3 regions of the Nocardioides daedukensis genome follow, and region 2 is predicted to be linked to each of the others. Evidence: predicted binding sites of a transcription regulator. Region 2 holds the regulator's gene; each other region holds the start of a gene.
The links. Region 2 encodes LexA, which represses DNA repair genes until DNA is damaged. Its sites were predicted from a motif close to TCGAACANNTGTTCGA; they were not measured.
Positions count from the first base shown of each region.

Region 1 (7,811 bases), 490 kb from region 2:
GCCCTCCTCGAGGGTCTTCTTCTCGAGGACGTCCTTCTCGGCGGCGACGATGTCGGCCGGGACCTCGTCGCGGGTGAGGTACTGCGCCTTGAGCGCGGCAACCTGCATGGCGGCACCCTTGGCGGCGGCCTCGTCACCCTCGAACTCGACGAGCACGCCGACGGCGGGCGGCAGGTCGGCTGCGCGACGGTGCAGGTAGACGGTGGTGTTGCCGTCGAAGTAGGCGACCTCGCCCAGCTCGATCTTCTCGCCGATGGTGATGGCGAGTTGCTCGACGACCTCGCCGACGGTCTTGCCGTCGAGCGGAACGGCCTTGAGCGCCTCGATGTCGGCAGCCTTGGCCTCGTTGGCGGCGTCGGCGATGCGCTGCGCGGTGTTGATGAAGTCCGCGTTCTTCGCGACGAAGTCGGTCTCGCTCTTGAGGGAGACGATGGCGTTGCCCGAGCTGGCCACCAGGCCGGCGGAGGTCTCGCGCTCGGCGCCACGCGCGGCTGCCTTGGCAGCACCCTTCACGCGGAGCAGTTCGACTGCCTTGTCGAAGTCGCCGTCGGCCTCGTCGAGAGCCTTCTTGCAGTCCATCATGCCGGCGCTGGTGAGCTCGCGGAGCTTCTTGACGTCGGCGGCGGAGAAGTTAGCCATGGTCCTTCTTCCTCGAAGTTCGGTGTGGGTGTTCGGAATGTTCTGGAGGTGTCGCGTTGGTGCGATCTCGCGGGTCGTCCGGTGAACGACTCGGCGGCCGCGCCCGGTGGGCGCGGCCGCCGGTGAAGCGTTGCGAAGCTCGATCCGGACCTGGGCCCGGTTGGAGCCTCAGGCCTTGTCGTCGGCCTTGGTCTCGGCGTTCACGAAGCCAGCGGCCTCGGCGGCCTCGGCCGTCTTGAACCAGACCTCGGCGTTGGTACGGCCGTACCAGGGGCTGCTCGGGGCGTGGAACTTCATCGAGCCCTTGTTGCCCTTGATCTCGAAGCCCTCGGGAGCCGAGCCGTCCTCGTTGGCGGGAGCCGAGTCGGCAGGGGCCTCGTCGGCCTTCGCCTCGGTGGTCTCAGCCTTGGCCTCGGTGGCCTCCTCGGCGACAGCCTTGGCCTCGGTGGCCTCGGCAGCAGCGCCGGTGCCCTCGGTGGCCGGGGTGTCGGTGGCCTTGGCGTCGCCGCCGGTGGCCTCGACGGCAGCCTTGTCGGCGTCGCCCTGGAGCAGCTCGCGCTCCCAGTCGGCCAGCGGCTCGTCGGCGCCGGGGGTGGCGTCGCCGCCGGTCTTGGCGCCGGAGCGGGCGATGAGGCCCTCGGCCACGGCGTCAGCGACCACGCGGGTCAGCAGGCCGACCGCGCGGATGGCGTCGTCGTTGCCCGGGATCGGGAAGTCGACGAGGTCCGGGTCGCAGTTGGAGTCGAGGATGCCGATGATCGGGATCCGCAGCTTGCGGGCTTCCTCGACAGCCAGGTGCTCCTTGTTGGTGTCGACGATCCACACGGCCGAAGGCGTGCGGGTCATCTCGCGGATGCCACCAAGGGTCTTGTCCAGCTTGGTGCGCTCCCGCTTCATCTGGAGCAGTTCCTTCTTGGTGCGGTTGGAGCCCGCGACGTCGTCGAAGTCGATCTCGTCGAGCTCCTTGAGGCGGTTGATCCGCTGCGCGACCGTCTGGAAGTTGGTGAGCATGCCGCCGAGCCAACGCTGGTTGACGTAGGGCATGCCGACGCGGGTCGCCTGCTCGGCGATGGCCTCCTGCGCCTGCTTCTTGGTGCCGACGAACATGATGACGCCGCCCTTGGCGACGGTCTCCTTGACGAAGGCGTACGAGCGGTCGATGTAGGCCAGCGACTGCTGCAGGTCGATGATGTAGATGCCGTTGCGCTCGGTCATGATGAAGCGCTTCATCTTCGGGTTCCAGCGACGGGTCTGGTGTCCGAAGTGGACGCCGCTCTCGAGGAGCTGGCGCATGGTCACGACTGCCATGTGGTTCTACTTTCCTGTTGTGTGGCTCCACACCGATGCCGCCTGCCTTGTGCCCCGGTTCGCTCCGGAGAGGCAGGCCAGTGTTCGGCCAGCATTGTTTTCAGTTCGTTGCTCCCGACGGGTGCCGGTCGCCCTGACGCCGCGCGCGTTCCGACTCGGTCTTCGACCGACACTGAGGAACGTCGCCCACGGGCGCTCCCGCTCCCCTGATCGAGTCCTGGGGAGTGGGTCGTGGTCTGCGAGCGTGCGAAGTCAATCCACGGATGGATTGCGGTGATCAGAGTAGTCGAATCGGGAGGCTCCCGGCCAATCGAGCGGGGCCCTCTCCCTCGGTCTTCGGTGTGCCCGACCAGGGGCGGCCCGGATTTCGTCCACAGGGGCCGTTCTTGGAGGCGCTTTCCACAGGGTACGTCGGTCCTCCTCCCCCGACTCCCGGCGCCCGGCAAGGTGCTCCCATGCGGATCGTTGCCCTTCTCGGACTCCTTGTCGGAATGCTGCTGACGTGTGCCGTCGGCGGCGGGTCGGGCGCATTCGCCGACCCCGGTGGCGAGCAGCCCACACGAGGGGTGTGGCCGCTTGATCCACGTCCCGCTGTCGTCGGTGGATTCGCCCCTCCGACGGAGAAGTGGGGCGCCGGTCACCGAGGTGTGGATCTGAACGGCTCGGCAGGGCAGCCCGTGCGTGCGTCCCTGCCTGGCACGATCAGCTTTGCGGGGTCGATCGCGGGCCGTGGGGTGGTGAGCGTCGAGCACGGCGACACGCGCACGACGTACGAGCCGGTGGTGGCGAGTGTCGACGTCGGGGACCCGGTCAGCGCGGGTGAGGTGATCGGAAGGCTGGAGCTGCGCGGCTCTCACTGCCTGCCGGCGGCGTGCCTGCACTGGGGTTGGCTGCGCGGATCGGCATATCTCGATCCCCTTGACTTGGTCGGGGCGGCGCGCGTGCGCCTACTCCCCCCGGGTGGGCTGCCCGCCCCGACCTTGCCCAGTGAGATGAACGGCGAGTCTCCTGGTGGGGCTGCGTCGGTGGTCCCCGGCCTCGGAACGTTGTTGTGGCCGTCGAAGGCGGGTCAGTGACGAAGTTGCTGGTCCGACTCGCCTGCTGGTCCCGGCACGCGACTGACGCCTCAGGCGCGTGGGTGCGCCTGGCGGTAGGCCGAGCGGAGCCTCTCGGTCGTCACGTGGGTGTAGATCTGCGTGGTGGCCATGGAGGCGTGACCGAGGAGCTCCTGGACGGTCCGTAGGTCTGCGCCACCTTCGAGTAGATGCGTGGCGGCGGTGTGCCGAAGTCCGTGGGGCCCGATGTCGGGCGCACCGTCGACGTCGGCGATGCGCTTGTGCACCAGGGTGCGGACGGCACGCTGGTCGATCCGCTTCCCGCGCGTCCCGAGGAAGAGTGCCGGCCCGGCACCCTCCTGCTCGATGGCCGGCCTCGCTCGATCGATCCAGCGTTTGAGCGCAGCAGCCGCCGGCTGACCGAACGGCACCGTGCGCTCCTTGCGCCCCTTGCCGAGCACCCGGATGACGTTGCGGTCGAAGTCGACGTCGTCGATGTCGAGCCCGGTGAGCTCGCCGACCCGGATGCCGGTCGCATACATCAGCTCGAGAATGGCGACGTCGCGGACGCCGACGGGGCTGTCGTCGTCGGCCAGCGCGGCGGCCTGCTCGACGAGATCCTTGGCCTCGTCCGCGCGCAGCACGTCAGGGAGAGTCTTGTGCGCCTTGGGACTCGCCAGCAGCTTGCCCGCATCGCTGGCGGACCGCTCGGTGCGGGCCAGCCAAGCGGTGAAGACACGTACGGCTGTGGCCCGCCGGGCAATCGTCGTTCGCGACTTGCCCATGCTCTGTTGCTTGGCGAGCCAACTACGCAGGGTCCGCAGGTCGACTCCGGTCACGTCCTGGTGTCCGAGCTTCGCCGCGTGGGCGAGCATCGAGGCGATGTCGCCGGTGTAGGCGCGGACGGTGTGGCTGGTCAGGTCGCGCTCGGAGACCAGGTGGCGCTCGTAGTCGCCAAGGGTTCTCGCCATCGGCTCCGGAAGATGCTCCGGAACCTCATCTACTGACGCGCGTGACTCCACACCCGAAGACTAAGGGTGTGGAGTGCGCGGGTGGTGCCGGTCATCAGAAGGGTGGGGGCGTGTCGTCGAACTGTTCGACGATCGGTCTGCGCTGCCAGTCACGCTCCCCCGGTGGGACCGGCTCACCGGGCCGACGCGGAGCAGTGGCTGGGTCATCATCGTCGGTAATGTCCCAGGGCAGGAAATCGGTGGGTTGGAAGTCCGGGACCACCCGGGAACAGCCGCGTACGTCGTGGACGCGCGCCATCCGCTCGCGCATCCGCGCGACTCGTTGTCGAAGACGTTCCGGATCGATCCCCGGCGGGCCAGTGCCTGCCGTGTCCGGGCCGGTTCCGGCCAGATCGGGATCGCGGGTATCGAAACAACCGTTGTGGTCGTCGACCTCGCCGGGGAGCGTGACGTCCGCCGTACCGAGGTTGTCGCGGAAGTAGGTGCGACCGAAGGGCGAGTGCCACAGATAGGCACCCGGCTCCAGCACGTCATAGGACCAGGCGGTGTGGGTCTTGAGCCGATGGTGGCGACGACACAGCGGTGCGATGTTGCACGAGCAGGTCATGCCTCCGGCGCCGAACGGCACACCATGGTCGTGATCGCAGGCCACTGATGAGCGGTGGCACCACGGAAAGACGCAGCACGGACTGCGGCGATCGGCTTGGTCCGTGAGCCGATCGGGAATCTCGTAGCGTTCCACGTCGACGTGGTCACGGTCGTCGACGATCGGGAGCACCGTCACGGCAGTGTCCGTGCGCCCACACCAGTCGCGAATCATCTCGACGGAGATCGGCTTGGCACCACGCTCGATCCGGCCCACGTGTCCGCCGCCGAGACCGCTCAGCGCCGCATCGGCCAGGTGCAGCACGATCGTCATCTTCTTGCGACGCTCTCGTGGCGTCTTCCCCTCCGACTCACCGCTCCCCTCGAGAAGGTCGAGCGCGCGGCCCGGATCGGCCAAGATGCCGATCGCCAGCGCACGGCGTACGTCCAGCGGCTCCTCGCAGCCGGCCTCCTTCAGCAGGTGCGCCAACTTCGAGACGGTGTCATTGAAGTCCAAGGCGTCCTTCAGGTCGGCCTCGATGATCATCGTGGCGACGCCGTTGGCGGAGATGTCCTTGAGCAGTCTCACCTGCCGCCTGTCGAGCGCGTCGAGGCGCTCGCGCTCACGCTCCTCCGGATAGAGCGCCAGCATCGCCTCGTCGAGCAATTTCGCCAGGGTGATCAGCCCGACCTTGTGGGCGATGGCCCATACGTGCTCGTCCACGTAAGTGGCCACGTCGACGGGATGGTTCAGCGTGACGTCTGCGATGCGCCGGGCCCGCCATGCCGTCAGCTCTCCGCTCAGCACGCGCGACCAGGTCCTCGGCAGGCGGTGGCGCAGCTCCAGGCACTGGTCGAAGAAGTGATCGGAGAACGAGGGCGGGATGCCGACACTCAGCGCGAACTCGGCCGTGCTGTCCCATGCCACCGCCGGACGCGCCGAGTGCGCATCAGACTCGCGACCACTCGCCTCATCGCGGGCACCCGGAGCAGGGTCGTCCCCCTCCGGCGCTGGGTGCAGGTCTGCCCATTGCACGGCGCGCATGAGGATGCCGCGCTCGGCATCGTCGGCCACCCTGCGCAGTCGCGCCGCGTCCCCGAGAACCGCGTCAGCGGTCTCACATGTGGGGAGTTCAGAGGCCGGGTTCATGACCCGATTTTAGGTCGAACGTTTGTTCGTCGACAAGGCCTTCTGGCAATCTGTGGAGAACTATTTTCGCAGGTCAGAGGGAGGTTTGGACCTCCCGGCCACTATCACGAGCCACCGACAGGATCGGCCTACAACCGCAACCCCAGGTCAGGCTCCGCGCCGTCCGGGTAGCCAATCTCGGCGATCTTCCAATCGCCGTTGGTGATCGTCACATCCACCAACCAGCGTTGCTGCTCTCCCTCGAATTCGAAGAGTTCGTCGTCTGCGGACTTGCGGGCCCGCCCAGCGCTGACCTGGATCGTCACGTCATATCGAATCCCAGCGGACTCCGTCGTGCCGAGCATCTCGATCGAGGTCACGGTGTGTGCTTGTCCGTCAGTTTTCTGGGTGCCGCCGGCGGCATGGAACTCCTCGATAGCGCCCACCGTCGCGGCGCAGGCGAGGCACCCGGGATCTGCCATCAATTTCAGCTTTGTGGTGTCTCCTGTATGGCCGGCCACCCCGCTCTCGATGAAATAGGCGGTGACGAAGGCGGCGCCGCTTACCTCGCTGGCTCGATGAGTGCCCGGAGAAATGCCCGGCATGCGCGAGTCATCGTGATTCGACGGCAGCGCATCGGTCCCCAACAACCGCCACTTCGAATCCTCGTCGTCTGCGCAGCCAGTCATTGACACCGCCATCATCGTTGCGACGATGGGGGCGGCACACCACCGGCGCACCTTCCCCATCGACACACACTGAATGACAGTCGCAGCGAGCCCAACGAAACCTTGTCCGACTGAAGTCATCTGATCGTCCTCTTCCCGAGATGACGCCGGAACGTCGGCGTCTCGCAGCAGCGTAGGAGGATCCGCACTCCCCCGGGACGCCTCAGCGGCTTCCTGTGGATAACTCGGGAGACGACCTCCAAGCTCCCCGCTCACTCATTTCCACTCCGCTGCCTCGGACGGAGAAGGCGCACATACCCAAGAGCCGACAAGCATTAAGACTACGGCGGCCCCTTTCACTGGGCCGTCACCTGACTTATCCGCCACTTGCCCTGATCCTTGACCAAGACAAACTCCCAATGCCGATTGACGGCCTCGAAATTCTTGAGTGGGGCCCCAGCTTTCAAAGTCATCTTCGCAGCGGAACTGCGAACTGTGCACTCGACGCGCGTTTTGCCATCTGGTCCTTCGACTGCCGGCTGCATGCCGACGATCTTGTGTGCGTCCCCCTCGGGGACGATCTCCCCGCCGCTTTTGTAGATGTCCTCAAGGTCCTTGGCAAAGAACTCGCAAAACTCACAGTCCTTCAGGCTTAGCCGTCGCAGTCTGGCTGTGTCACCGGACGTCGTGGCGTCCGAGTACAGGGAGATCCACAGCCTGCTGAAGGTAGCGGGGGTGATCTCGTCCGCCGGTCGATCTTCCGGTAGTGCGGCCGCGTTCGGGGATGACGCCGACGCCGACGGACTCGGCGAGCCGGGCTCGTCGGTCTTCGAGTCCTTGTCCCCGCACGCCGCAAGCACCAACAAGGACAGGCATGCGAGTCCGACAAGTCCGTGTCGCACTGATTTAATCTGACCGTCCTCTTCCCGAGATGGCGCCGGAACGTCGGCGCCTCGAACCAGCGTAGGAGGATCTGCACTCCCCCGGGACGCCTCGGCGGCTTCCTGTGGATAGCTCGGAGACAGCCTCAAAGCTCTCCGATTGCTCACGCTCGGAACGGGCTACGGGCGTCGAGTCAGCCGCCAGAGGTGAGCACCGGGACCGCTTCGCGGACACGAAGTGGCGCGCCCGGGCCAGTCGTTGTGACAGTGCCATCGACTGTCTGCCAGGGACCGCCGTCGACGCTGTACTGGGCGCCCCAGACCACATTCACGCTCGGACTCAATTTCTTGACCGGCTTGAGGTACTTGTAGGACACGTAGTCCGACTTCGAACGGCTCCTGTCGTAGGTAACACCCGGAGTGGTCGTCGTGAACGACTCCCCGTCACCCGTGTTCCAGATGAACTGAGTCGGGCTGATCTTGAGTGTCACATCGCGACCGATCAACGTGATCGATTCTTCGTATGGCGCGGCGTCAGTCCGGAACAAGGTGTCCATGTTTACCAACGTCACTCC
Region 1 covers NZ_JACCAA010000001.1:1,072,397-1,080,207, forward strand. The annotation lists gene tsf (translation elongation factor Ts) at 1-639, opposite strand, end outside; gene rpsB (30S ribosomal protein S2, sunset domain variant) at 808-1,947, opposite strand; gene BJ980_RS05280 (M23 family metallopeptidase) at 2,403-3,023, shown strand; gene BJ980_RS05285 (tyrosine recombinase XerC) at 3,074-3,973, opposite strand; gene BJ980_RS05290 (HNH endonuclease signature motif containing protein) at 4,068-5,708, opposite strand; gene BJ980_RS05295 (DUF6318 family protein) at 5,837-6,436, opposite strand; gene BJ980_RS05300 (DUF6318 family protein) at 6,712-7,257, opposite strand; gene BJ980_RS05305 (hypothetical protein) at 7,431-7,793, opposite strand.
Region 1: the regulator LexA is predicted to act here: its motif matches at 5,723-5,738, upstream of BJ980_RS05290 (HNH endonuclease signature motif containing protein).

Region 2 (7,811 bases):
CACCACGTCGACCTCTTCGAGGGCACCCTGCGAAGCAACGTCGACCCGACCGGGCGCCTCAACGAGCGGGCCCTGGGCCTGCTGCTCGATGCGTCGGCCTGCGCCGACGTGGTGTCCCTGGTCCCCGAAGGACTCGACCAGCCGGTCACCCCGGACGGTGCCACCTTCTCCGGCGGCCAGCGCCAGCGGATCGCGCTTGCCCGGGCCCTGGCGATGGATGCCCCCATCTTGGTGCTCCACGACCCGACCACCGCGGTCGACGCAGTCACCGAGCACCGCATCGCGCAGGGCATCCGCAGGCTGCGCACGGCCGGCGCGTCACGACGTACGACCTGGTTGATCACCTCCTCCCCCGCCCTGCTGGCCCAGTGCCACCGCGTGGTGCTGGTGGCCGAGGGCCGTGTGCAGTCCGAGGGCACCCACCACGACCTTGCGTCGGAGTCGACCTATGCGGAGGTGGTGCTGCGATGAGCCGCAACATCCTCCCGATCGCCTCGCGCCAGGAGACCGCCCGGCTGGCGTGGCGACTGGTGGCCAGCCGTCGTCTCCCGCTGCTGCTGACCATCGCCTCGTTCATCCTGGCCGGGCTGTGCGCCCTGGTCGCACCGTGGATGCTCGGCACGATCGTCGACCTGGTCATCGACGGCGCACCCGAACGCGAGATCACCCGGGCCGCACTCGTGATCGCGGCGGCAGCCGTCGCCGGCGGGCTCTTCACCTGGGCCTCGGTCGCCTTCCTCGCCCGCGCCGGTGAGCCTGCTCTTGCCACGTTGCGCGAGGACGTGCTCGACAAGGCACTGGCCCTCGACTCGGCGCGCGTGGAGGAGGCCGGCACCGGTGACCTGCTCTCCCGGGTGGGTGACGACGCCCGGACGGTGGCCAACTCGCTGACCGAGATCGTGCCGACCCTGGTGAACTCGCTGGTCCTGGTCACGTTCACGGCTGTCGGCCTCTTCGCCCTCGACTGGCGACTCGGACTGGCCGGTCTGGGTGCGGCGCCGTTCTATGCGATGGCGCTGCGGTGGTACCTGCCGAAGTCCGGACCGTTCTATGCCCGCGAGCGAGTCGCCCAGGGCGAGCGGGCGCAGGTGATGGTCAGCGGGCTCCAGGGCGCCGCGACCGTGCGCGCGTTCGGGATGTCCTCGGGCCAGGTCGCCACGATCGAGAACCGATCCGCCCAGGCGCGTGACATCTCGATGACGGTGTTCCGGCTGCTCACCCGCTTCGGCGCCCGGTCCAACCGGGCCGAGCTGATCGGTCTGCTGCTGGTGCTGACCACCGGCTTCTGGCTGGTCCGCGCCGACTCGACCTCGGTCGGCGCGGTCACCGCGGCGGCGCTCTACTTCCACCGGTTGTTCAACCCGATCAACGCGCTGCTCTACATCTTCGACGCGGTGCAGTCGACGGGCGCCTCGCTCTCCCGACTGGCCGGCGTCTCCCTGCTGCCGGATGCTCCCGAGCGCCCGGGGTCACTGCCCGAAGCGCCCGGACCACTGGTGCTTACCGGCATCGACCACTCCTATGTGCCAGGACGTCCGGTGCTGTCGGGTGTCTCTCTCAGCATCGCTCCCGGCGAGCGGGTCGCACTGGTCGGCGCGACCGGTGCTGGCAAGACCACGCTGGGTGCCATCGCCGCCGGCGTACTGCCTCCCTCGTCGGGCTCGGTCACCCTGGCCGGCACCGCCATCGGCGACCTGTCCACGTCCCTGCTCCGCTCGCGGGTGGCGTTGATCAGCCAGGACTTCCACGTCTTCGCCGGCACCGTGCGCGAGGCGGTGACCCTGGTCGACGCCTCGGCCACGGACGCCCAGGTCCTCGCCGCCCTCGACCTGGTCCACGCGTCCCGCTGGGTCTCGTTGCTGCCCGAGGGCCTGGACACCGTGATCGGCACCGGTTCGCACCCGGTGACACCTGCCCAGGCGCAGCAGCTGGCGCTGGCACGGATCGCACTGGCCGATCCCTGGTACGTCGTCCTGGACGAGGCCACTGCCGAGGCAGGCTCGGCCGGCGCGCGCGAGCTCGAGGAGGCCGCACTCGCGGTCACCTCGGGACGTGGCGCCCTGGTCGTCGCCCACCGCCTGACCCAGTCGGCAACCGCGGACCGGGTGCTGGTGTTGCACGAGGGCGTGGTCGTCGAGGAGGGCTCGCACGACGAGCTGCTCGCGGCCGACGGTCGTTATGCCGAGCTCTGGGCCGCCTGGTCCAGCTGAGGCTCCGCCGTCCCCGCTTCGCCGCTCCCTGCCCTTTGTCGCCGACCCGTCGTGAATTCGCATTCTGTCCGCGACACGCATCGAACATTTGTTCGCCCGGGGCTTGATTTGTTCGAACAGGTGCTCTAACTTCGTACATGTGTTCGATCGAACGTCTGATCGAGCGGCACCCGTTGTCGGTGGTCGCCATTAGACATAGCTCGACACCGACCAACCCCCTTCCCCGGAGGTCTTCTGATGAGCACCATGACCCTCACCCCCAGCATTCCGAGCTTCCGCACGTCGCAGGTTCGCCTGACCCGTCGCGGCCGCCTCGTGGTCTTCGTCGCCGCACTGCTCTTCGTGCTGGCCGGCGCGGTGTTCCTCGGAACCTCCTCGGTGGCAAGCAACAACGAGTCGGGCTCCGAGCAGCAGACCGAGGTGATCATGGTCGGCTATGGCGAGACCCTCTGGGGCATCTCGTCCGACCTCGCCGAGGACGGCAGCGTGCGCGACATGATGGCCACGATCAAGGACCTCAACGCCCTGGACTCGTCGATGCTCGTCGCCGGCCAGGAGATCCACGTCCCGGTCACCGACTGACCGGACACCACAGTTTTCTGCAGGTCGCCTCGACCCCGGCCTGCAGATGGGGAAGACAAGGGGCGGGATCCGGGCGATCCCGCCCCTTGGCGCATTTCACGACGGCGCATTTCACCGCCCAGAACACCGCGACATGACGCCGCGACACGTTCGAACAGGTGTTTGAACATGCCGCCTCCGACGGCTAGCGTGAGACCCAACACGGCGCAGCACCCCTCTTGCAGGACGACCAGCACAGCGGAAGGCAGATCCATGGCACCGAAGGACCCGAAGGCAAAGGTCACCTCCCTACCCGACGGGCCCCCGGACGCCACCGGCCTGACCCCGCGCCAACAGCGGATCCTGACCACGCTGCGCGAGTCGATCGAGACCCGCGGCTATCCCCCGAGCATGCGCGAGATCGGCGAGACGGTGGGACTGACCAGCTCCTCCTCGGTCTCCCACCAGCTCAAGGTGCTCGAGGCCAAGGGCTTCATCAAGCGCGACCCCAACCGCCCCCGCGCCATCCAGGTCTTCATGCCCGAGACCGCTGCCGCATCCCGCGCCGTGGGCAGCGCCGACGAGGTCGACTACGACGAGACCGGCATCGGCGACGCCATGCCGGCTGCGACCTACGTCCCGATCGTCGGCCGGATCGCTGCCGGTGGCCCGATCCTCGCCGAGGAGCGCGTCGAGGAGATCTTCCCGCTGCCCAAGTCCCTGGTCGGCGACGGCACCCTGTTCCTGCTCGAGGTCTCCGGTGACTCGATGATCGACGCGGCCATCTGCAACGGCGACTACGTCGTCATCCGCCAGGAGCAGACCGCCCGCAACGGCGAGATCGTCGCCGCCCTGATCGATGGCGAAGCCACCGTCAAGACGTTGCAGCGCAAGGACGGCCAGGTCTGGTTGATGCCGCACAACGACGCCTACGACCCGATCGACGGCAACAACGCCTCCATTCTCGGTGTCGTCACCGCGGTGCTGCGCAAGGTGTGAACCAAAGGTGTGAACCAATCGGCGACGTCCTGGTGAACGATTGGTTCTCACATCCGTCGGGCGTCACCTTGAGGCCTTGGCCGTCGTTCAATGAGGCGTGACCACCGCATCCGTTGATCGTCGTACCGTCATCAAGGGCTCCGCAGCCGCCGCCGGCACCGCCACCATCGTGGCCGCAAGCGGGTCCACCGCCTCGGGCGCTTCTGCCTACTTCGCCCACGGCGTGGCCTCGGGCGACCCGATGCCGGACCGGGTGGTGATCTGGACCCGCGTCACGCCGACGTCGACCTCCACGCCCGGCTCGGGCAAGGGCCCGCGGGTCTGGGTCGACTACGAGGTCGCCACCGACCAGGCCTTCCGGCGGATCGTGAAGAAGGGCCGGATCGCCACCGGTGCGAGCGACGACCACACCGTCAAGCTCGACGTCACCGGGCTCCAGCCGGCCCGGTGGTACTTCTACCGGTTCTCCTACAAGGGCCGCTTCAGCCGCGTCGGCCGCACCCGCACCGCCCCCGCGCACTCCTCCACCCCGAGCCGCGTGCGCCTGGGCATGGTCTCGTGCTCGAACCTGCAGGCCGGTTGGTTCAGCGCCTACCGCCACCTGGCCAAGCGCAACGACCTGCACGCGATCGTCCACCTCGGCGACTACATCTACGAATACGGCCCCGGCCAGTACGGCTACGGCAACGACAACGTCGACATCCGCAAGCACGCGCCGGCGCGCGAGATGGTCAGCCTGGCCGACTACCGCCAGCGCCACGCGCAGTACAAGCGCGACGCCGACCTGCAGGAGCTGCACGCCCGCTATCCGTTCATCGTCACCTGGGACGACCACGAGGTGACCAACGACGCCAACAAGGAGGGTGCCGAGAACCACGACGCCAGCGAAGGCAGCTGGCTCACCCGTCGTGCACGCAGCCACCGGGCGTACGACGAGTGGATGCCGGTGCGGATGAGTGGCACTGCCGCACTCGGGGACGGCACCCGCCTGTTCCGCACCCTGCGCTTCGGCCAGCTGGCCGAGCTGAGCATGCTCGACCTGCGCACCTATCGCAGCACACCGGTGGAGTCACCTGCCTCCGGTGAGGCCAGCTCCTCGGAACGCAGCATCGCCGGCGCACAACAGCTCGCCTGGCTCAAGAAGAACCTCACCAGCGAGCGGGCCCAGTGGAAGCTGGTCGGCAACCCGGTGATGATCGCCCCGGTCACCTTCGGCACCGTCCCCGACGCGCTGATCGATCCGATCAACGACGTCACCAAGCTGTTGCCCGAGGACGGCGTGGCCTACAACATCGACCAGTGGGACGGCTACACCCACGATCGCCGCGTGCTCTTCGAGCACATCCGCGACCAGGGGATCACCGACACGGTCTTCCTCACCGGCGACATCCACTCCGCCTGGGCGTGCGAGCTCCCCTTCGACCCGGGCAGCTATCCCGTGGTCCGCGAGAATGCCGGCGTGGAGTTCGTCTGCACCTCGGTCACCAGCAACAACCTCAAGGACATCCTCGGCGTCCAGCGCCGGACCGCATCGGTCGCGGTCGAGACCATCCTGACCGCCGCCAACCCACACATCCGCCACCTCAACTTCGACGACCACGGCTACTCGGTCCTCGACGTCACCTCGGCCCGGGTGCAGTGCGACTACTACGCAATCGGAGACAGAGCAGTGAAGAGCACCGGACTCACCTGGCAGGCCTCGTGGCAGACGCTCGCGGGCACCCAGCAGCTGCGCCGCGTCCACACCCCGGTGGGTGGTGCGTGATGTGTGAGGACAACGGCTCCGGGTTCGCCGCGATCCCCGACCTCGCCACCGGCGAGGAAGCGGTGACCGCGGATCGTCGTACCCTGCTCAAGGTCGCCGGTGCCGGGGGTGCCGGACTCGTCTTCTCCAGCGCCCTGGGTGCGGCGCCTGCCACGGCCGCGCCGTTCAACCGCAAGCGCTGCTACGTGCTGGTGATCGACGGTTGCCGTCCCGACGAGATCGGCGGTGGCCTGATGCCCAACACCAAGCGGCTGCGCGACTCGGGGATGAACTTCCCCCGGGCCCGGTCCCTGCCGATCATGGAGACCATCCCCAACCACGTGATGATGATGACCGGGATGCGGCCGGACAAGACCGGAGTGCCGGCCAACTCGATCTATGACCGCAACGCCAAGGTCGTGCGCGACATGGACCGGCCCAGCGACCTGCGTGCCGACACGATCATCTCCCAGATCAACCGCAGCGGCCGAACCACCGCGACGGTGCTCAGCAAGGACTACCTCTATGGCATCTTCGGCACCCGGGCCACCCGCCGCTGGGAGCCCGCGCCGCTGATCCCGATCACCAACCACGCCCCCGACGTGTTCACCATCGAGGCCGCCAAGAAGATGGTGACCACCCACGACCCTGAGTTCATGTTCGTCAACCTCGGCGACGTGGACCGGGTGGGCCATGCCGACCTGACCGGTACGACGCTGCAGCTCGCGCGCCGCGCAGCCCTGGTCAACACAGACGTGCAGCTGAAGTCCTTCATCGACCTGCTCAAGCAGACTAGCCGCTGGCAGAACACGATGGTGATCGTGCTCGCCGACCACTCGATGGACTGGTCGTTGCCGCACAACGTGATCTCGCTGACCGACAAGCTCGAGGCCGACCCCGAGCTCAGCCAGAAGGTGCAGATCGCCCAGAACGGTGGCGCCGACCTGCTCTACTGGACCGGGCCCGCCGAACTGAGGCAGACCGCGGTGGACCGCATGATCCGCATCGCCCGCGCACAGCCCGGTGTCCTCTCCGCGCACGACCGGCTCAAGGAACGCCCCACCCTCCGCCTCGGGGGCCACGCCGGCGATGTCGTCGTCTACTGCAAGTCCGGTTGGCGGTTCAGCGACCCCTCGGTGGTCTCCAACCCGATCCCGGGCAATCACGGCCACCCGGCCACCGCGTCCATCCCGTTCTTCATCGCCGGAGGATGGCAGGGGCTGCCCCGGGGGAGCTCCAGCTCGATCGCGCACACCCAGGACGTCGCACCGACGGTGTCGAAGTTCTTCGGGCTGCAGGCGCCCACGGGGTCGAAGACGTGGGACGGCCGGCACCGCATCTGAGTCGGCACCGCTCGCCGTAAGCCGTCACTGATTGCCGCGCGCGGCGTTGAGCAGGCAGGCAGCCAGCCCTTCGTTGACGTAGTCAGGATCGTGATCGCACCGTGAGGACCAACCGAGGAAGCGCGAGAACGCGCCTGCTGCTCGCCGCCACCCTGGTCGCGGCCACCCTGGCTGCGACGGGGAGCCCGTCGCAGGCCGACCAGGACATCCGCACCGCCGCCGGACAGAGCGTCACGGTGGACAAGGTCAAGGAGATTGCGGGCGAGACCGGCGAGAGCCTCGCCCAGGTCACGCAGCTGCTGCGCGAGGACGCCAGCATGCGACTGGACGCCAAGGGTCGGCTCTACCACGCCGACCGGGTGGCCAAGGCGTCCGCGACGAGCAGCGCCCCGGTGGTGGCCGCGAGTCCGGACCACCCGTTGGCGGACACGTTCAAGCTGCACAGCCGCAGGGGCAGCAAGAAGGTGATCTATCTCGACTTCACCGGTGAGCGGGTCTGTGACACCGAGTGGAACCGCGGCGGGCTGCTCGGCCTCGGGGCGCTGCCCTGCGGCACCTATGCGGGCTATGACGTCGACGGCCGGGCCGGGTTCAGCAACGCCGAGCGCGCACTGGTCCAGGAGGTCTGGGCCCGTGTCGCGGAGGACTACGCGCCCTTCGACGTCGACGTGACCACCGAGCGACCGGCCGCATGGCGGATCAACCGCAGCAGCGCGAGCGACACCTACTTCGGCGTGCACGGTGTCGTCAGCAGCAGTACGACGGCGCGCGATCGCACCTGCGGCGGTCCCGGGTGTGCGGGAGTCGCCTATGTCGGCATCTTCGACGAGCCGAGAACGGACGGGCAGCGGATCTTCTGGGCCTTCCCCGAGGAGCTCGGCAACCAGCCCCGACGCCTGGCAGACGTGCTCTCGCACGAGGCGGGCCACACCTTGAACCTGCTCCACGACGGGA
Region 2 covers NZ_JACCAA010000001.1:1,559,058-1,566,868, forward strand. The annotation lists gene BJ980_RS07715 (ABC transporter transmembrane domain-containing protein) at 1-471, shown strand, start outside; gene BJ980_RS07720 (ABC transporter ATP-binding protein) at 468-2,210, shown strand; gene BJ980_RS07725 (LysM peptidoglycan-binding domain-containing protein) at 2,448-2,792, shown strand; gene lexA (transcriptional repressor LexA) at 3,045-3,770, shown strand; gene BJ980_RS07735 (alkaline phosphatase D family protein) at 3,868-5,535, shown strand; gene BJ980_RS07740 (alkaline phosphatase family protein) at 5,535-6,857, shown strand; gene BJ980_RS07745 (zinc metalloprotease) at 6,959-7,811, shown strand, end outside.

Region 3 (7,811 bases), 1.5 Mb from region 2:
ACGGAGCAGACTCATGATCCCGGCCCAGTTCGACTACCTGGCCCCGGCCACCCTGGAGGAGGCCCTGGCGGCGCTCGCCGAGCACGGTGACGAGGCCAAGATCATCGCCGGCGGCCAGAGCCTGCTGCCGGTGCTGCGGATGCGGCTCAACGCGCCGGAGTGGGTGATCGACCTCGGTCGCATCGAGAGCCTGCGCGGCGTGCGCGACGAGGGCGACTCCCTGGTCGTCGGCGCGATGACCACGCATGCCGACGTACGCACGGATCCGCTGATCGCCGAGCACGCGAACCTCATCCAGCGGGCGGTCGAGCACCTCGCCGACGCCCAGATCCGACACCGCGGCACGTTCGGCGGTGCGTTGGCCCACGCCGACCCGGCCGGCGACCTGGGGGCGCCGGCACTCGCGTTGCAGGCCGAGTTCGTGATCACCGGGGCCGGCGGGGAGCGTACGGTCGCTGCGGCCGACTTCTTCGAGGACTTCATGACCACCGCGATCGGTGACGACGAGATCCTCACCGCGGTCCGGATCCCGAAGCACACCGGCTGGGGTGCGCACTACGAGAAGTTCGTCCGGGTGGTCCACCAGTGGCCCATCGTTGCCGTGGCCGCGACGGTGCGCACCGAGGGCGACACGATCGCCGAGGCGCGCATCGGGCTGACCAACATGGGGTCGGTGCCGCTGCGGGCGCAGGGGGTGGAGTCGGCGCTGGCAGGTCAGCCGGCGACCGAGGACGCCGTACGCCGTGCCGTTGCGGGCGTCGCGGAGGGCACCAACCCGCCCTCGGACCTCAACGGGGACGCCGACTATCGCCGGCACCTCGCCGTCGTGCTCACCCGTCGCGCGGTGCTCGCCGCGATCGGAGGCTGAGCCGTGGACCTGACCCACGAGTTCACCGTGCCGGCCTCGATCGACGAGACCTGGCTGGCCTTCAACGACCTCGAGTCGGTGGCCGGGTGCTTCCCGGGGGCGACGGTCACCTCGATCGAGGGCGACACCTTCACAGGCAGCTGCAAGGTGAAGCTGGGGCCGATCGCCCTGGTCTACAACGGCACCGGCAGCTTCACCGAGAAGGACGAAGCCGCCCACGTCATGAAGATCACCGCGAAGGGCAAGGACAAGCGTGGCAACGGGACAGCCGGGGCCGACGTCGTTGCCACGATGGTCGCCGTCAGTGATGCGGAGACCCGGGTGACGGTGGTGACCGACCTCAACATCACCGGCAAGCCCGCCCAGTTCGGGCGCGGCGTGATCCAGGACATCAGCGACAAGCTGCTCGGTCAGTTCGTCGAGTGCCTGAAGACGAAGGTCGGCGGTGCTGGCGAGGCGGATGTCGATGCCGGGCCGGCATCGGTGCCCACCGGTGCGCCTGCGTCGGTCGCGCCGGGAGGTGATCCGGACTCCGGTCCTTCGTCGGCCTCCGGGCCGGGACCGGTGCCGTCCGCGGCTGCCCCGGGCTCGTCAGCCGCTGGCTCGTCCACCTCGCCACCGGCCGCCTCGGGCTCGTCGGGTGCTGGCTCGTCCGCCCCGCCCGCCCCCGATCAGGCGCTCGACCTGGGGGCGACCGTGCTCCCGATCCTGCTCAAGTCCTACGGCAAGCAGATCGCCGCGGGCCTGGGCGTGCTGGCCGTGGTGGTCTGGATCCGCAGGCGTCGCCGTTGCTGTCGCTGCTGTCGCGACTGACTTCGCAACCAGGCCTGTCGCTCAGAAGACGTTGCGCGGCCGGAACTGCACCGAGATCCGGGGACCGGCGTGCGCGGTCTTCGGCACGGCGTGCTCCCAGGTGCGCTGGCACGATCCGCCCATCACCAGCAGGTCGCCGTGGCCCATCGTGAACGAGACCGACGTCCCGCCGCCGCGCGGGCGCAGCTGGAGCCGTCGCGGATCGCCGAAGGAGACGATCGCGACCATGGTGTCCTGGTGCCGTCCGCGACCCAGGTCGTCACCGTGCCAGGCCACCGAGTCACGGCCATCGCGGTAGTAGCAGCATCCAGCTGACACGAACGGTTCGCCCAGCTCGTCGGCGTAGTGGTCCGAGAGCGCGTCGCGCGCGTCGTCGAGCAGGGCGTGGGGGAGCGGGTCGCCGGGCATGTAGGTGTGCACGAGTCGCGGGACGTCGACCACCTTGTCCCACATCTGGCGTTGCTCGGCGCGCCATGGCACGTCGTCGACCAGGGCGGCGAAGACGTCGTCGGCACCGCTCACCCAGTTCGGCCGGATGTCGATCCACGCGCCGGCGGACAGCGGCGTACGCCGGGTGCTCGCCAGGCCGGTCAGCGCCGGCGTCGTGGTCTGTGCGGCATCGAAGAGGCTTGCCTGGAACTGCACGCTCATGTGCGACAGCCTAGCAGTTGATCGAACACGCGTTCGATCAATATTGCCGGTGTCGGGGTTCACCCTGAGTCGCCCCGGAACCGGTGGCAAAGCACTTGCCCCGCACCGGTCCGGATCGCCTAGGTTTGTCGCCATGACAACTCGCGCATCGACCGGGACGGCCGCGCCGGCAGCCCGGGTGCAGAACCTGGTCAAGACCTACGGCGTGGGGCAGGCCGAGGTCCGGGCCCTCGACGACGTCACCCTCGACATCCACGCCGGCGAGTTCACCGCCGTGATGGGCCCCAGCGGGTCCGGAAAGTCCACCCTGATGCACTGCTGCGCAGCCCTCGACCGCGCCGACAGTGGGTCGGTCCAGATCGGCGAGCACCAGCTGTCCGGGATGAACGACAAGGCGCTGACCCGGCTGCGCCGCGACGAGATCGGCTTCGTCTTCCAGTCCTTCAACCTGGTCCCCACGCTGACCGCGGAGGAGAACATCACCCTGCCGATCTCGATCGCGGGGAAGAAGCCGGACCGCGCGTGGTTCGACCAGGTGATCGCCACCGTCGACCTCGGCTCGCGACTGGCGCACAAGCCCAACGAGCTCTCCGGAGGCCAGCAGCAGCGCGTCGCCGTCGCCCGCGCCCTGGTCAGCCGCCCGAGCATCGTGTTCGCCGACGAGCCGACCGGCAACCTCGACTCCCGCTCGGGTGCCGAGGTGCTGCAACTGCTCCGCAGCAGCGTCGACGAGCACGGACAGACCATCGTCATGGTCACCCACGACCCGGTCGCCGCCGCCTGGACCGACCGCGTCGTCTTCCTCGCCGACGGCAAGATCGTCGACGAGCTGCGCAACCCCGACCGCGACCAGATCCTGGCCAAGATGCAGGAGCTCGCGAACGAGGCACCTGTGCCCACAGGGCCGGCATCCTCCGATGCCGCCGCCCCGCGGTCAGCGCGAGGCTGAGCGCCATGTGGAAGGTGACCTGGCGCAACCTGCTTGCCCGCAAGGTCCGGCTCGCGCTCTCCGGCTTCGCGATCGTCCTAGGCGTCGCGTTCGTGGCCGGGACGCTGATCTTCACCGACGCCATGGGCGGCACGTTCGACGACATCATCGAGGGCTCCACCGCGGACGTCGAGATCGCCTACGACGGGGCAGGGGACTTCGACTCCGCCCAGGACAACCGCACGATCCCGGCCTCCGTGGTCGCCGAGCTGGAGCAGCTCGAGGGCGTCGAGTCGGTGCACCCGATGATCTCGCTCCAGTCGGTCTTCGTGCTCGACACGAAGGGCAAGGTGATCGGTGGCAACGGCCCGCCCGGACTCGCCTTCAACCCCACCTCGGCCCGGTCGATGACCGGCAAGCCGATCCTCACCGTCGACCGGGGCCGGATGCCCGACGGACCGAAGCAGGTGGCGCTCGACGTCGACACCGCCGACAAGGCCGGCTACGAGATCGGTGACACCGTCACCCTGGTCACCGGCGCCACGCCCCCCAAGGTCGAGGCCGAGCTCGTGGGTCTGGTGGAGTTCGGCGCCGGCGGCACCAACGGCGCCACGCTCTCTCTGCTCGAGGCGACGTACATGCAGGACCTCTTCCTCGACGGCAAGGACGCCTACAACGCGATCTCGCTCAACGCCGAGGACGGGGTGAGCCAGCGCGAGCTGGCCGACCGGGCCCAGGCGGTGCTGCCCGAGGGCGTCAAGGCGTGGACCGGCGACGAGTACGTCGAGAAGAACAAGGCCAGCCTGGACGAGATCATGGGCTTCCTGACCACCTTCCTGCTGGTCTTCGCCGGGGTCTCCCTGGTCGTCGGGATCTTCCTGATCATCAACACCTTCTCGATCCTGATCGCGCAGCGCAGCCGTGAGCTCGCGCTGCTGAGGGCACTGGGCGCATCCCGCAAGCAGGTCAACCGCTCGGTGATCGCCGAGGCGCTCGCGGTCGGGGTGGTCGGCTCCACCTTCGGCCTGGGACTGGGCTATCTCCTCGCGATGGGGCTGCGCGAGCTCTTCGCGACGTTCGGGCTCGACCTCGGCTCGGCGGTCTTCTCGATCTCGCCGTCCACGATCTTCTGGGCCTACGCCGTGGGCCTGGTCGTCACCGCCGTCGCCGCGGTGACCCCGGCGATCCGGGCCTCGCGGATCCCGCCGATGGCCGCGTTGCGTGACGACGTGGCGATGCCGGAGTCGACCCTGCGCCGGCGCCTGGTGGTCGGCACCGTGCTGGTGCTGGCCGGCGCCGCCTCGATGGTCTTCGGGTTCATGGGCGAGGGCAGCCTCGGCCTCTCCCTGATCGGTCTCGGTGCACTGCTGGTCCTGGTCGGTGTCTCCCTGATGAGCGCGATCCTCGGGCGGCCGCTGCTCAACCTGTTCGGCGTCATCTATCGCCGGCTCTTCGGCACAGTGGGCAACCTCGCCGCACAGAACACGCTGCGCAACCCACGACGTACGGCGGCCACCGCCAGCGCGCTGATGATCGGGCTGGCCCTGATGTCGATGATGTCGATCTTCGGTGCGTCGGCCTCGGCCAGCACCGACGAGGCCATCAAGGAGACGCTGACCTCCCAGTTCGTGATCTCGAACGTCGTCGGCCAGCCGTTCTCGCCCGACATCGCCGCCCAGGTGCGCAAGGTCGACGGCGTCGAGGGCGTCACCTCGATGCGCACCGGTTATCCGGAGATCGGCAACGGGTCGGCGTTCGTGCTCGGGATCGATCCCAAGGACATGGCCAGCGCCTTCAACCTCGAGGTCATCGACGGGTCGGTCTCCGACCTGGGGCCCGGCAAGGTGGCCGTCAGCGAGAACCAGGCAGAGAAGTACGGCTATCGGGTCGGCAAGAGCTTCCCGATGACCTTCCAGGCCGGCGCCCAGGAGCTGGAGGTGGCGGTGATCTTCGCGGCCGGGGGAGTCCCGGGTGACTTCATCGTCTCCCCGGACACCCTGGAGAAGGGCGGCCAGGTCCCGCTTGACGCGATGGTCTTCGTGAACCTCGCCGACAATGCCGACAACGACGCGGTCCGCAAGGACATCGAGGCGATCACCGACGAGCTGCCCACGGTCACCGTGAAGGACCCGGAAGGTTTCGCCGAGGAGCAGAAGGCGCAGATCAACCAGTTCCTCTACATGATCTATGGTCTGCTCGGCCTCTCGGTGGTGATTGCCATCCTGGGCGTGGTCAACACGCTCAGCCTCTCCGTCATCGAGCGGACCCGCGAGGTCGGGCTGCTCCGGGCGGTCGGTCTCGGGCGACGCCAGCTGCGCACGATGATCCGGCTCGAATCGGTCGTCGTTGCCGTGTTCGGCGCGGTGCTCGGGCTGGTGATGGGTGTGATCTTCGGGTCCACCCTGGTCAAGGCGCTGACCGACCAGGGCCTCACCGAGCTGTCGATCCCGTGGGGACTGCTCGCCGGGTTCGTGATCGGCTCGGCCGTGCTCGGTGTGCTGGCCGCGGTCTTCCCGGCCCGGCGTGCGGCCCGATTGGACGTGCTGACGGCGATCGCGACCGAGTAGTCACCGCGGGCGGATTCGCAGAACCGCGGACCGCCGGCCCTCGAGATCCCTACACTTTTCCCGTGACAGGATCCGTGGGGGATCGGCGTACAACGACGCTGAAGCACGTAGTCGTGCGCGACTACTTGCGCGAGTTCATCGCCGATCGTCCGATCGGTGCGCCCGCGCCGTCCGAGCGTCACCTGGTGTCCCGCTTCGGGGTGGCCCGAATGACGGTCCGCCAAGCGATCGAGTCGCTGGTCGCCGAGGGCCTGCTGGTGCGGGTGCGCGGCAAGGGAACGTTCGTGGCCGAGCCCCGGGCGCACGTGGGGCAGCTGCGCGGCTTCACCGATGAGATGGGAGCACGCGGCCTCGAGCCCGGTTCGCGCACGCTCGTGGCACGCCGCGAGAAGGCGGGCCCGGGCGTGGCCCGCGCGCTCGGGCTGACCGAGGGCGACGCGGTCCTGCGCTGGCGCAGGGTCCGCACCGCGGACGGCGTACCGATCGCGGTCGAGAACACCTGGCTCAGTGAGGTCCTGGTGCCCGGCTTCCTGGAGACGGGGCTGCCGGAGAGCCTGTACGACGCACTCGCGCAACGTGGTCTGCGACCGACCTGGGCCGAGGACGCGATCAGCGCCGAGCTCTTCGGTGCCGAGGACGCCGCCGTCCTCGACGTACCGGTCGGGTCGGCGGCGCTGCGGGTGAGTCGTCGCGCGGTCAGGGACGACAAGACCCTCGGCGTCTCGCGCACCCTGTATCGCTCGGACCGCTACACGCTCTGGGCGCAGTTCGAGGATCGCTGATCGATCGCGGCTCGTGTTGAGCGGATGCTGGCTTGGAATGCAGTGCCCGGAAGGCCGTGCTCGGAATGCTGTGTGCGGAATGCCGTGTCCGGGCGCGGGCTGCACATAGGGTTCGACCATGAGCCTGCTGCTCGAGATCGCGGTCCACGGCCCGCGCGACGTGTTCGGTGCCCAGGAGGGTGGCGCGGACCGGCTGCTGCTCACCGGCGCCAAAGGCATGTCGCCCGACCTGACCGAGGCCTCGGCGCTGCTGCGCGAGAGCGACCTGCCGGTGCGGGTGATGCTCCGGCTCAACGACTCCTGGACCACGACCGGTGGCGAGTTCACCCGACTGGTCGGGCTGGCCCAGGAATACGTCGCTCTGGGTGCGGAGGGGGTCGCGTTCGGCTTCCTCGACTCCGATCTCGAGGTCGACACCGGCACCTGCACGGCCCTGGCCGAGGCGATCACCGGAATCCCGTGGACGTTCCACGAGGCCGTCGATGCGTGCCTCGACTCGCGTCGGGCCTGGCGCCGGCTGCACGGCATCCCGGGGCTGGACGCCGTACTCGCCTCCGGTTCGCCGCAGGGTCTCTCGCACGGCTATGAGGACCTGCTCGCCCAGGCCCAGGCCTCGCCGGAGAGTGCCGCCCTGATGCTGCCCGGGCACGGACTGCTGCCCGAGCACGTGCCGTGGTTGGCGCGGGCGGGGGTGCGCCAGGTGCACGTCGGTCGGCAGGTGCGCCCGGGTGCGTCGTACAAGGCCTATGTCGACGCCGGGCACGTGCGCTCCTGGCGACTCCTCCTCGACTCCTGACCCCGACCCGTCGTGAATTCACATTCCGCGGGCCCCACCTTGCGCTGACCCGTCGCGAATTCACCGTCTGCGGGCCACCCCCTGCGCCGACCCGTCGTGAATTCACCCCGTCTGCCCCGCTCAGAACGTGAATTCACGACGGGTCAGCGAGAGCGGGGGGTGGCGTGGAGCGAGGGGAGTTACTGGCAGGTGGTTGCCAGCTCCTGGATCCGCCCCATCACCTCGGGATCTCCGACGCCGAACTCGGGGTCGGTCAGCTGCTCGACGGAGTACTCGGTGGCCAGGGCAGCCGAGTAGCACTGCGCCATCGCTGCCGGAGCGCCCGACTGCAGCAGCTGGGCGCCGAGCGAGGACCGCACGGTGACCAGCTGCAGAGCCTCCTGGGAGGAGTCCGAGCCCAGGCGCG
Region 3 covers NZ_JACCAA010000001.1:3,047,334-3,055,144, forward strand. The annotation lists gene BJ980_RS14930 (xanthine dehydrogenase family protein molybdopterin-binding subunit) at 1-17, shown strand, start outside; gene BJ980_RS14935 (FAD binding domain-containing protein) at 14-868, shown strand; gene BJ980_RS14940 (SRPBCC domain-containing protein) at 872-1,681, shown strand; gene BJ980_RS14945 (alpha-ketoglutarate-dependent dioxygenase AlkB) at 1,703-2,332, opposite strand; gene BJ980_RS14950 (ABC transporter ATP-binding protein) at 2,466-3,281, shown strand; gene BJ980_RS14955 (ABC transporter permease) at 3,287-5,827, shown strand; gene BJ980_RS14960 (GntR family transcriptional regulator) at 5,890-6,609, shown strand; gene BJ980_RS14965 (copper homeostasis protein CutC) at 6,728-7,405, shown strand; gene BJ980_RS14970 (hypothetical protein) at 7,585-7,811, opposite strand, start outside.
Region 3: the regulator LexA is predicted to act here: its motif matches at 2,354-2,369, upstream of BJ980_RS14945 (alpha-ketoglutarate-dependent dioxygenase AlkB).